Regions from separate parts of the Proteus hauseri genome, predicted to be linked through region 1. Evidence: predicted binding sites of a transcription regulator. Region 1 holds the regulator's gene; each other region holds the start of a gene.
The links. The regulator ArgR, encoded in region 1, controls arginine synthesis, uptake and breakdown. The targets are predictions, from matches to a motif close to ANTGAATAAAAATACANT.
Positions count from the first base shown of each region.

Region 2: a site for ArgR is predicted at 1,921-1,938, ahead of argC (N-acetyl-gamma-glutamyl-phosphate reductase). Genes of this name have one in related genera too.
Region 3: a site for ArgR is predicted at 1,703-1,720, ahead of argA (amino-acid N-acetyltransferase). Genes of this name have one in related genera too.

Region 1 covers NZ_CP026364.1:1,841,045-1,844,335, reverse strand. Annotated here, with positions in the region: gene mdh (malate dehydrogenase) at 1-838, opposite strand, end outside; gene argR (transcriptional regulator ArgR) at 1,286-1,756, shown strand; gene mpl (UDP-N-acetylmuramate:L-alanyl-gamma-D-glutamyl-meso-diaminopimelate ligase) at 1,827-3,206, opposite strand.
Region 2 covers NZ_CP026364.1:1,676,521-1,679,811, forward strand. Annotated here, with positions in the region: gene poxB (ubiquinone-dependent pyruvate dehydrogenase) at 1-566, shown strand, start outside; gene argE (acetylornithine deacetylase) at 711-1,874, opposite strand; gene argC (N-acetyl-gamma-glutamyl-phosphate reductase) at 1,975-2,979, shown strand; gene argB (acetylglutamate kinase) at 3,000-3,291, shown strand, end outside.
Region 3 covers NZ_CP026364.1:783,056-786,346, reverse strand. Annotated here, with positions in the region: gene recD (exodeoxyribonuclease V subunit alpha) at 1-250, shown strand, start outside; gene argA (amino-acid N-acetyltransferase) at 335-1,669, opposite strand; gene amiC (N-acetylmuramoyl-L-alanine amidase AmiC) at 1,913-3,175, shown strand.

The sequences.
Region 1 (3,291 bases):
ATAAATATTCTTCTACACCATTTTTACCTAAAAGAATAGGTTGGGCAAAGAAACGGGCATATTCCCCATCACCTTCAGTGTAAGTACATTCAATAACATTTTTTTCGCCATTTAATGCACGAATTAATGAAAGACCAAAGCGTGCTGCAGCTTGTCCCATTGATAATGTCGCGGATCCGCCACCAGCTTTAGCCTCTACAACTTCAGTTCCTGCATTTTGGATACGATGTGTTAATGCTGCAATTTCATCATTGGTCAATGAGACATCAGCAATTTGTGACAACAGAGGAAGAATAGTAACACCAGAGTGTCCGCCAATAACAGGAACATTGGTTTTTTGAGGATCTTTACCTTTTAGCTCTGCAACAAAGGTATTTGCACGAATAATATCAAGAGTGGTGATACCAAATAGGCGTCGTTTATCGTAAACACCTGCTTTTTTGAGAACTTCAGCAGCAATAGCGACAGTAGTATTGACAGGATTAGTAATGATACCGATTAATGCCTTAGGACAATTTTGTGCAACTTTCTCAATCAGATTACGCACAATTCCCGCATTCACATTGAATAGATCTGAACGATCCATACCGGGTTTACGAGCAACACCTGCAGAAATCAGCACAACATCTGCGCCCTTTAGAGCCGGTGAAGGATCTTCGCCCGCAAAACCTTTTACAGTGACTTGAGTCGGGATATGACTTAAGTCTGCTGCAACACCCGGTGTGACCGGAGCGATATCATATAAAGAGAGTTCACTACCAGCTGGAAGCTGATTTTTAAGAAGAAGTGCCAGTGCCTGACCAATACCACCTGCTGCACCGAGAACTGCTACTTTCATTCTGATACTCCTTAGTTACGAGATAGTGGAACGCCTTTGATATATTCACTATTACGCAATCCGCCTTGAAAAAAACAATTATTTAACAGCAATATTGCATAATAAGGCATTTACATTAAAAAATAATACTTCGGTTATTTTAAACAAATTGCTTATCTGTTAATGAGATAGCGGACACTCTTTTGATAAATAATTCCAATAAATATAGTAAAGTGTTAAGTGTACCACTCTACTTATTCAAATCATTTAAGATTATCATTTTGTTAACAAATGTTTTACCTCATCTGAATTATCGCATTCAGCCAAAATAAATAAAACTCTTTTGTAAGGCATCACATTGTGAAAATATTTAGAGGTAAATCATCTTTCTAACACGATGTTATGTTGCATAAAAATTCACTCCTCTGCATAATGCAGGAGTTATTGATAACTCACTAAAGGTGAACTATGCGCGTTCCTTCTAAGCAAGAAGACTTGGTTAAAGCGTTTAAAGCCCTACTGAAAGAAGAAAAATTCAGTTCACAAGGCGAGATCGTGACAGCATTACAAGAAGCTGGTTTTGATAATATCAACCAATCTAAAATTTCTCGTATGCTAACAAAATTTGGGGCAGTAAGAACTCGCAATGCCAAAATGGAGATGGTTTATTGTCTTCCTACAGAAATGGGCGTTCCCACCGCAAGTAGCCCACTCAAAAACTTGGTGCTAGATATTGACCATAACCATTCTGTTGTAGTGATAAGAACCAGCCCTGGCGCCGCACAGCTTATTGCTCGCCTATTAGATTCATTAGGAAAAGCCGAAGGAATACTTGGTAGTATTGCGGGTGATGATACTATTTTTTCAACCCCTGCACCGGGTTTCTCTACGGAAGAACTTCGTGATGCAATTTTAAACCTGTTTGATCAGGAATTATAATCCTACACTAACGAAGTTGAAAATGATAAGCCACTGAAATTATATTATTTTTTTCAGTGGCTTTTTTATTTTAGTACTGATTTTCAGTCTGCTTAGGTTTAGCGAGCTCTGTTAATAATTTTTCGTGTATTCCGCCAAAACCACCATTACTCATCACCAAGATATGATCTCCAGGTTGCGCTTCTTTCACTATCATATCAACTAACGTATCTAAATCTGTACTCCAGCGAGCGGGCTGTACACAACGTTCTGCAATTTCACTCACTAACCATTGGATATTCGGTGGCTGAAATAAAAACACTTCATCCGCGCGACCTAATGCCGGTGCAATATCGTCTTTACTAATCCCCATCTTCATCGTATTTGAGCGTGGTTCTAATACCGCAATAATCCTAGCGGTTCCGCCAACTTTGCTTCGCAACGCTTCAAGTGTTGCTAAAATTGCAGTTGGATGATGCGCAAAATCGTCATATACACTGATATTGTTGACTTCACCGCGTAACTCTAAGCGACGTCGCGCATTAATAAATTTATTAAGCGCTTCACAAGCGTCTGCAGGTAATACACCTACATGATGAGCAGCCACAATGGCCATCAAGCCATTTTGCATATTATGTTCGCCAGAAAGCTCCCAACAAACTTCACCAACACACTCACCTTTGTGATAAACCTCAAAATGACTACTGTCATTGTTGCGTTTTTTGGTCTGCCAATTACCCGTTTCGCCTGTATATTCTTGCTCACTCCAACATCCCATGCCGATAGTATGTTTTAGATTCATATCATTATCAGGCATGATAATTTTGCCACTTGCTGGCACGATGCGAACTAAGTGATGGAACTGTTTTTGGATAGCAGCAAGATCTTCAAAAATATCCGCGTGATCAAACTCTAAATTATTAAGGATTAATGTGCGTGGCGAGTAGTGAACGAATTTAGAACGCTTATCAAAAAACGCACTATCGTATTCATCTGCTTCAATAACGAAGAAAGGACTTTCTCCTAATTGCGCGGATACCTGAAAGTTTCCGGGCACACCACCAATTAAAAAGCCTGGCTTATAACCACAATCTTCTAAAACCCAAGCCAACATACCTGCTGTTGTTGTTTTACCATGAGTACCTGCAACCGCTAAAACCCAGCGTTCTGGTAAAATATAATCGTGTAACCACTGAGGGCCTGAAGTGTAAGGTAATCCTTTTTCAAGCACAGCTTCAACACAAGGGTTGCCTCGTGTCATTGCATTGCCAATAATCACCATATCAGGAGCGGGTTCTAATTGTTTTGGATCATACCCCTCAATAAGTTCTATGCCTTGGTTTTCCAGCAATGTGCTCATTGGTGGATAAACGTTAGCATCCGAGCCTGTAACTTTATATCCCTGAGCTCTAGCAAGGATAGCAAGGCTTCCCATAAAGGTGCCGCAAATACCAAGAATATGAATGTGCATGAATTTCTGTCCAATAGCATGAAGTTGGTCACTATTCTAACCATCAAAAAGCAGATTAGGAACGGATTAACCTTTGAATCATCCG
Region 2 (3,291 bases), 160 kb from region 1:
TGTGGGCAGCACGTTATGTTGCTATGAATGGAAAACGTCGTTTATTAGGCTCATTTAATCACGGCTCGATGGCAAACGCGATGGCTCAAGCAATAGGTGCTCAGGCATTAGATAGAAAACGCCAAGTGATTGCGATGTGTGGTGATGGTGGATTTACCATGTTGATGGGTGACTTTATCTCACTCGCACAAATGAATTTACCTGTAAAAGTGATTATTTTTAATAACAGCGTATTGGGCTTTGTGGCCATGGAAATGAAAGCCGGTGGCTATTTAACAGACGGTACTGATTTACATAATCCTGATTTTGCAGCAATTGCGAATGCATCGGGTATTAAAGGTATTCGTGTTGAACAAGGTGAAGATTTGGATAAAGCGCTAAAAGAAGCCTTAGCGCATGATGGCCCTGTGATTGTTGATGTCGTGACGGCAAAACAAGAGCTTTCTATGCCCCCTGAAATTAAATTTGAACAAGCTAAAGGCTTTAGTCTTTATATGATGAAAGCCATTATTAATGGTAGAGGTGATGAAATTGTACAGCTCGCCAAAACCAATTGGCTGCGTTAGTGACTAAAACTATGCTCGTCATACTTCAAGTTGCAGGAGATTGACTACGTTCAGCTAGTCGCCTACCTGCAACTCGAATTATTTAGAGTATAAATTGAAGATAAAATAACCTTATTAACATAAATCGATAGGGTTATTTTTTTATCATTGAGCTTTTGCTGTTAAACAGAAGTTTTCAATTAATTGCCCCATTAATTCACGAGTAGGCTCGATAAATGCCATATCAATAAATTCATCGGGCTGATGTGCTTGCTCAATAGAACCAGGGCCGAGTACCAAAGTAGGGCATAAATCTTGAATAAACGGTGCTTCGGTACAGTAATTCACGGTTTGCGCTTTCTCACCTAATAGCTTTTCAATCACCGTGACCATTCTATGATCAGTTGGGCATTCATAACCTGGAATCGGCTCATGTAACGCTTCAACACTTAAACGACCCGGCCAGCGCGCTTTAACAGGGGCAAGTGTTTCATGCAGTAAATCATCCAAATCTTGCAGTGTTAATCCCGGTAATGGGCGAATATCCATATGTAATTCGCAGCAAGCACAAATTCGATTTGCAGCATCACCACCATTAATATAACCAAAATTCATGGTTGGATAAGGAATGACAAATGCTGGGTTGTTATAGCGATTTTTTAAGGTATCGCGAAGTGTACTCAAATGTGTAATAGATTCATGCATTAACTCTATCGCATTCACCCCTTTTTCTGGATCGCTAGAGTGCCCTGATTGCCCTGTAATACGTATCGCATTTGATAAATGCCCTTTATGAGCACGTATTGGCTTTAATGAGGTTGGTTCGCCAATAATGGCAAAATCTGGGCGAATTGTTGTATGCGCGGCGAAATAACGAGCTCCTGCCATTGAGGTTTCTTCATCCGCAGTCGCTAGAATATAGAGTGGATGTGCGAGTTTTTCAGTATCAATATCGCGTAACGCATCAATAATAAAGGCAAAAAAGCCTTTCATATCCGCTGTGCCTAAGCCATATAACTTGCCTGCTTTTTCGGTCAGCGTGAAAGGATCTTGTGTCCATCGCCCTTCATCAAAAGGTACGGTGTCGGTATGACCACAAAGTAATAATCCACCATTTCCCGTTCCTAATGTTGCTAAAAGGTTAAATTTACCTCTTGTTTCAGGGACTGGCTGAATTTCGATAGAAAAACCTAATGTTTCCAACCAATTAGCTAGTAAGTTTATCAGTGCTTCATTGCTTTGATCGGTTTTTGCATCAGTCGCACTGATCGATGGCGTTGCAATTAATTGACGATAAAGCTCAATAAATGTAGGTAATTTAATATTCACTGTTGACAGCCTTTCTTCATAATAGTATCAATATTCATGCACTTTTTTTGAATAAAAATACATTAATCGGTTTATGTTCATAGTACAAGGTAAGAATGACATGTTAAATACCCTGATTGTAGGAGCAAGTGGTTACACTGGCGCTGAGTTAGCGGCATATCTCCAGCGCCATCCTCATGTGAATCTGAGCAGACTTACGGTTTCAGCACAGAGCGCGGATGCTGGTAAATGTTTTTCTCAACTTTATCCCCAGTACAGAGGTTTAGTTGATTTACCTTTAGAGCCAATGGTGGATGTTGCAAAGGCTGCCGAAGGTATTGATATCGTTTTTTTAGCCACAGCACATGAAGTTAGCCATGACATCGCACCTATTTTCTTAGCACAAGGTTGCGTGGTGTTTGATTTGTCTGGTGCCTACAGAGTACAAAATAAGCATTTTTATCAACAATACTATGGATTTGAGCATAAGAATACTGATTGGTTATCTCAGGCAGTTTATGGATTAGCTGAATGGAATGCTGACATTATCAGCCAAGCTCAATTAATTGCGGTACCAGGATGTTATCCAACAGTTTCTCAGCTTTCACTTAAACCGTTAATTGAAGCAGGATTATTAGATACCGCACAGTGGCCAGTGATTAATGCTACCAGTGGTGTGAGTGGCGCGGGCAGAAAAGCGTCATTAACCAGTAGTTTCTGTGAAGTGAGTTTACAACCTTATGGCGTGTTTACACATCGTCATCAACCTGAAATTGCGACTCATCTTGGTATTGATGTCATTTTTACACCGCATTTAGGTAATTTTGCCCGAGGCATTTTGGCAACGATTACCTGTAAGTTAAAAGCGGGTGTAACAGAAGATGATGTTAGACAAGCTTTTGAAGAAGCTTATTTAGATAAACCACTAGTACGTGTTTATGAATCGGGGTTTCCAGCATTAAAAGCCGTTGTAGGCACGGCTTTTTGCGATATTGGTTTTGCTCAACAAGGTGAACATCTGATAGTGGTTGGTGTTGAAGATAATTTGTTGAAAGGTGCGGCAGCTCAAGCTGTTCAATGTATGAATATTCGGTTTGGTTTCGCTGAAACCGAATCACTTATTTAAATAATGAGTAGGAACGTTTCATGGAACCATTAATTGTCAAACTGGGTGGTGTGTTACTTGATAGTGAAGAAGCTCTAACGCGTTTTTTCGGTGCATTACAACAATATCGTTCAACTCATTCTCGACCTTTAGTCATTGTTCATGGCGGTGGTTGTTTAGTCGATGATTTGATGAATAAGTTGCAGTTACCCGTAGTGAAAAAACAAGGGTTACGGGTTACTCCTGCTGATCAAATAGACATTATCACTGGGGCTTTAGCAGGAAGTGCAAATAAAACCTTGCTGTCATGGGCAACGCGGTTTGGTCTTAATG
Region 3 (3,291 bases), 1.1 Mb from region 1:
AAGTCGATTACCTCAACATGAAACAGCCTATGTAATGACTGTTCATAAATCACAAGGTTCGGAATTTGCACATACCGCATTGGTTTTGCCCAATCAGTTTTCACCTGTGGTCAGCCGCGAATTACTTTATACCGCATTGACGCGAGCAAAACAGAAATTATCGCTTTATGCTTCTGAATATATGGTAAAAATGGCAATTCAAACAAGAATTCAACGTCGTAGCGGGTTGGTTGATAAACTGCGTTATTAAATTTATCAAGATAACAAATATGAAAAAGACAGGTATTGAGAGGGACACCTGTCTTTTTTCGTTTTGAATGACTAAAAAGTAAAATTACTCTTTGTGTAAATCTAAAATCAATATTTTAGAACGGCGTTGATAGTTGTATAGCGCTTGTTTTTCTATTGGTAGTTTATCAATTTCAGCTGGTTCAAATCCTTTTTCTTGAAACCAGTGAATGCTGCGGGTTGTTAAAACAAATAATTTTTCTAAACCTATCTGTTTGGCATGAGCTGAAATACGTTGTAGTAAAGCTTCACCACGACAAGAGCTACGATAATCAGGATGAACAGCTACACAAGCCATTTCACCAATTTTTTCGGATTGATAAGGATAGAGTGCAGCACAGGCTATTGTAAGGTTATCGCGCTCAATTATCGTAAATTGGTCAATTTCAATTTCGAGCTGTTCTCTTGAACGACGAACCAGAATACCTTGTTGTTCTAAAGGACGAATAAGTTCAAGGATACCCCCAATATCATTAATATTGGCTCTACGCACTTTTTCTGCGCTTTCCATGACAATTTGAGTACCAATACCGTCACGAGAGAACAGCTCTTGAATTAATGCACCATTAGATTGATAACTTAACAGGTGGCTACGTTCTACACCTCGACGACAGGCTTTTACCGCACCTCGTAAAAATCTCACTGTACCTGAGTGATAATCGCCTTCAGTTTGTAGTTCGCGAATTTTATCTTCGGCTTGATTTGGTAAAAGCTCAGAAAGAATATAGCCATTTTCATCCACAACACCTTGAAAAGAACAAAAGCCAATAAGTTTTTGTGCTTTTAGTTTGATAGCTAACTGAGTGGCGACCTCTTCGGAAGTTAAATTAAAACTTTCCCCTGTAACAGAAACTGCAACAGGCCCAATTAATACGATAGCATTGCTATTTAATTGGCGATGAATAGCTTCTTCATCGATACGACGAATTTTGCCGCTATGGCAATAATCAACACCATCATCAACACCTAAAGGCTGGGCAATAACAAAATTACCACTAACAACATTAATATGTGCACCTTGTAGTGGGGTGTTGCTTAAGCTCATTGACAAGCGAGCAGTGATATCGAGTTGTAATGTACCTGCTGCTTGTTTTACGATCTCAAGTGTTTTGCTGTCGGTTATTCGAGTGTATTTATGATAAAGCGGTGCATATTTTTGCGCTTCAAGTGCGGAATCAATTTGTGGCCTTGCACCATACACAACAACAAGGCGAATGCCTAAACTATGTAATAACCCAATATCATTTATGATCGATGGGAAATTTTCGTGAGCGATTGCTTCACCACCTAACATAATGACAAAGGTTTTGCCTCTATGTGCATTAATATACGGAACCGAGTGGCGGAATCCATCGACCAGTTCGGTGCTGCGCTCTTTCATAAAACCCTCTCAAGTGAATTTTTATTCGCATTTATTGTATTTTTATTCTTTTTGGAGAGGAATGGCAAGTAAAATCCTATCTTATTGTTTTAGCCGAAGGCAGAATATTTGTGTAAATGTGTGTATTTGTGCTGTTTTTAAGTGACAGTGATGAGTGGATTGGGTAAAGTTTTTCGTTCGCAGTCTATTTTATCTCTCTCTTTCGGTATTTATTGGCGTTAATTGTTTTGTGGAATATTTTCAATGAGTCATTCAGAGCATAATCAAACGCGTCGTCGTCTTATTAAAGGAATTGGCGCGTTACTATTATTAAGTGTCAGTCCTGTTGGTTTAGCCGCATCTGCATCTGTTGTTGCAGTAAGGGTTTGGCCTGCCTCGACTTATACTCGTGTGACAATAGAATCGAGTACTCCATTAAAATATCGTCAGTTTACACTGTCAAATCCTGAGCGAATTGTGGTGGACTTAGAAGGTGTTCAGCTTAATAGCGTTTTAAAAGGGGCTGCTAACCAAGTTCAAACGAGTGACCCTTATTTAAAACTTATGCGTGTTGGTCAAAATACGCCAAAAACAGTTCGACTGGTATTTGAAGTGAAAACTCCGGTTCAGCCACAAATGTTTACTTTAAAACCTGTTGCTGAATTTAGAAATCGTTTGGTGCTAGATTTTTATCCAAGTAATGGCGCTTCAGAGATAGAAGATGATCCGTTATTAGCACTGTTACGTGAGTATAACGATGGTGATTTACAACAAGCTGTACCAGCCCAAACGGATACGCGTAAACCCGGTAGAGCCGGGCGCGATAGGCCTATTATTATCATGATCGATCCGGGGCATGGTGGTGAAGATCCTGGGGCTATTGGCAAATATAAAACTCGTGAAAAAGATGTGGTGTTGCAGATTGCTCGCCGCTTAAGAACGCTTATCGATAAAGATGCGAAAATGAAAGCGTATATGACTCGTAATGAAGATGTGTTTATTCCATTAACCGTTCGAGTTGCTAAAGCGAGAAAAATGCAGGCAGATCTTTTTGTTTCTATTCATGCGGATGCTTTTACTAATCGTTCTGCAAGAGGCTCATCTGTTTTTGCATTATCCAAAAATGGTGCAACAAGTAATACTGCGCGTTATCTTGCTCAAACTCAGAATGAGGCTGACTTAATCGGTGGGGTGAGTAAAAGTGGTGACCGTTATGTAGACCATGCCATGCTTGATCTTGTGCAAACAGCAACGATTAATGACAGCCTGAAATTTGGTAGTGAAGTACTCAAGTTACTTGGTGGCATTAATAAGCTTCATAAAAACAAAGTAGACCAAGCTGGATTTGCGGTATTAAAGGCGCCAGAAATCCCATCTATCTTGGTAGAAACTGCATTTATTAGTAATATTGAAGAAGAGAAAAAGCTAAAAACGGCTAAATTCCAACAACAAATGGCTGAATCTATTTTTAAAGGGATTAAAGCGTATTTTGCTAATGGTGGTGAGTTAACTTTAGCGGATCGCTAATTAGTATTTATCATCAAGATTAATATCGACAGTAGAAAGTGTACTCTGCGCTTTTTACTGTTTGCTTTATCGACACTTTTGGTTTTATTTCTAAGATAGGGTGGGGAAATAGCAGA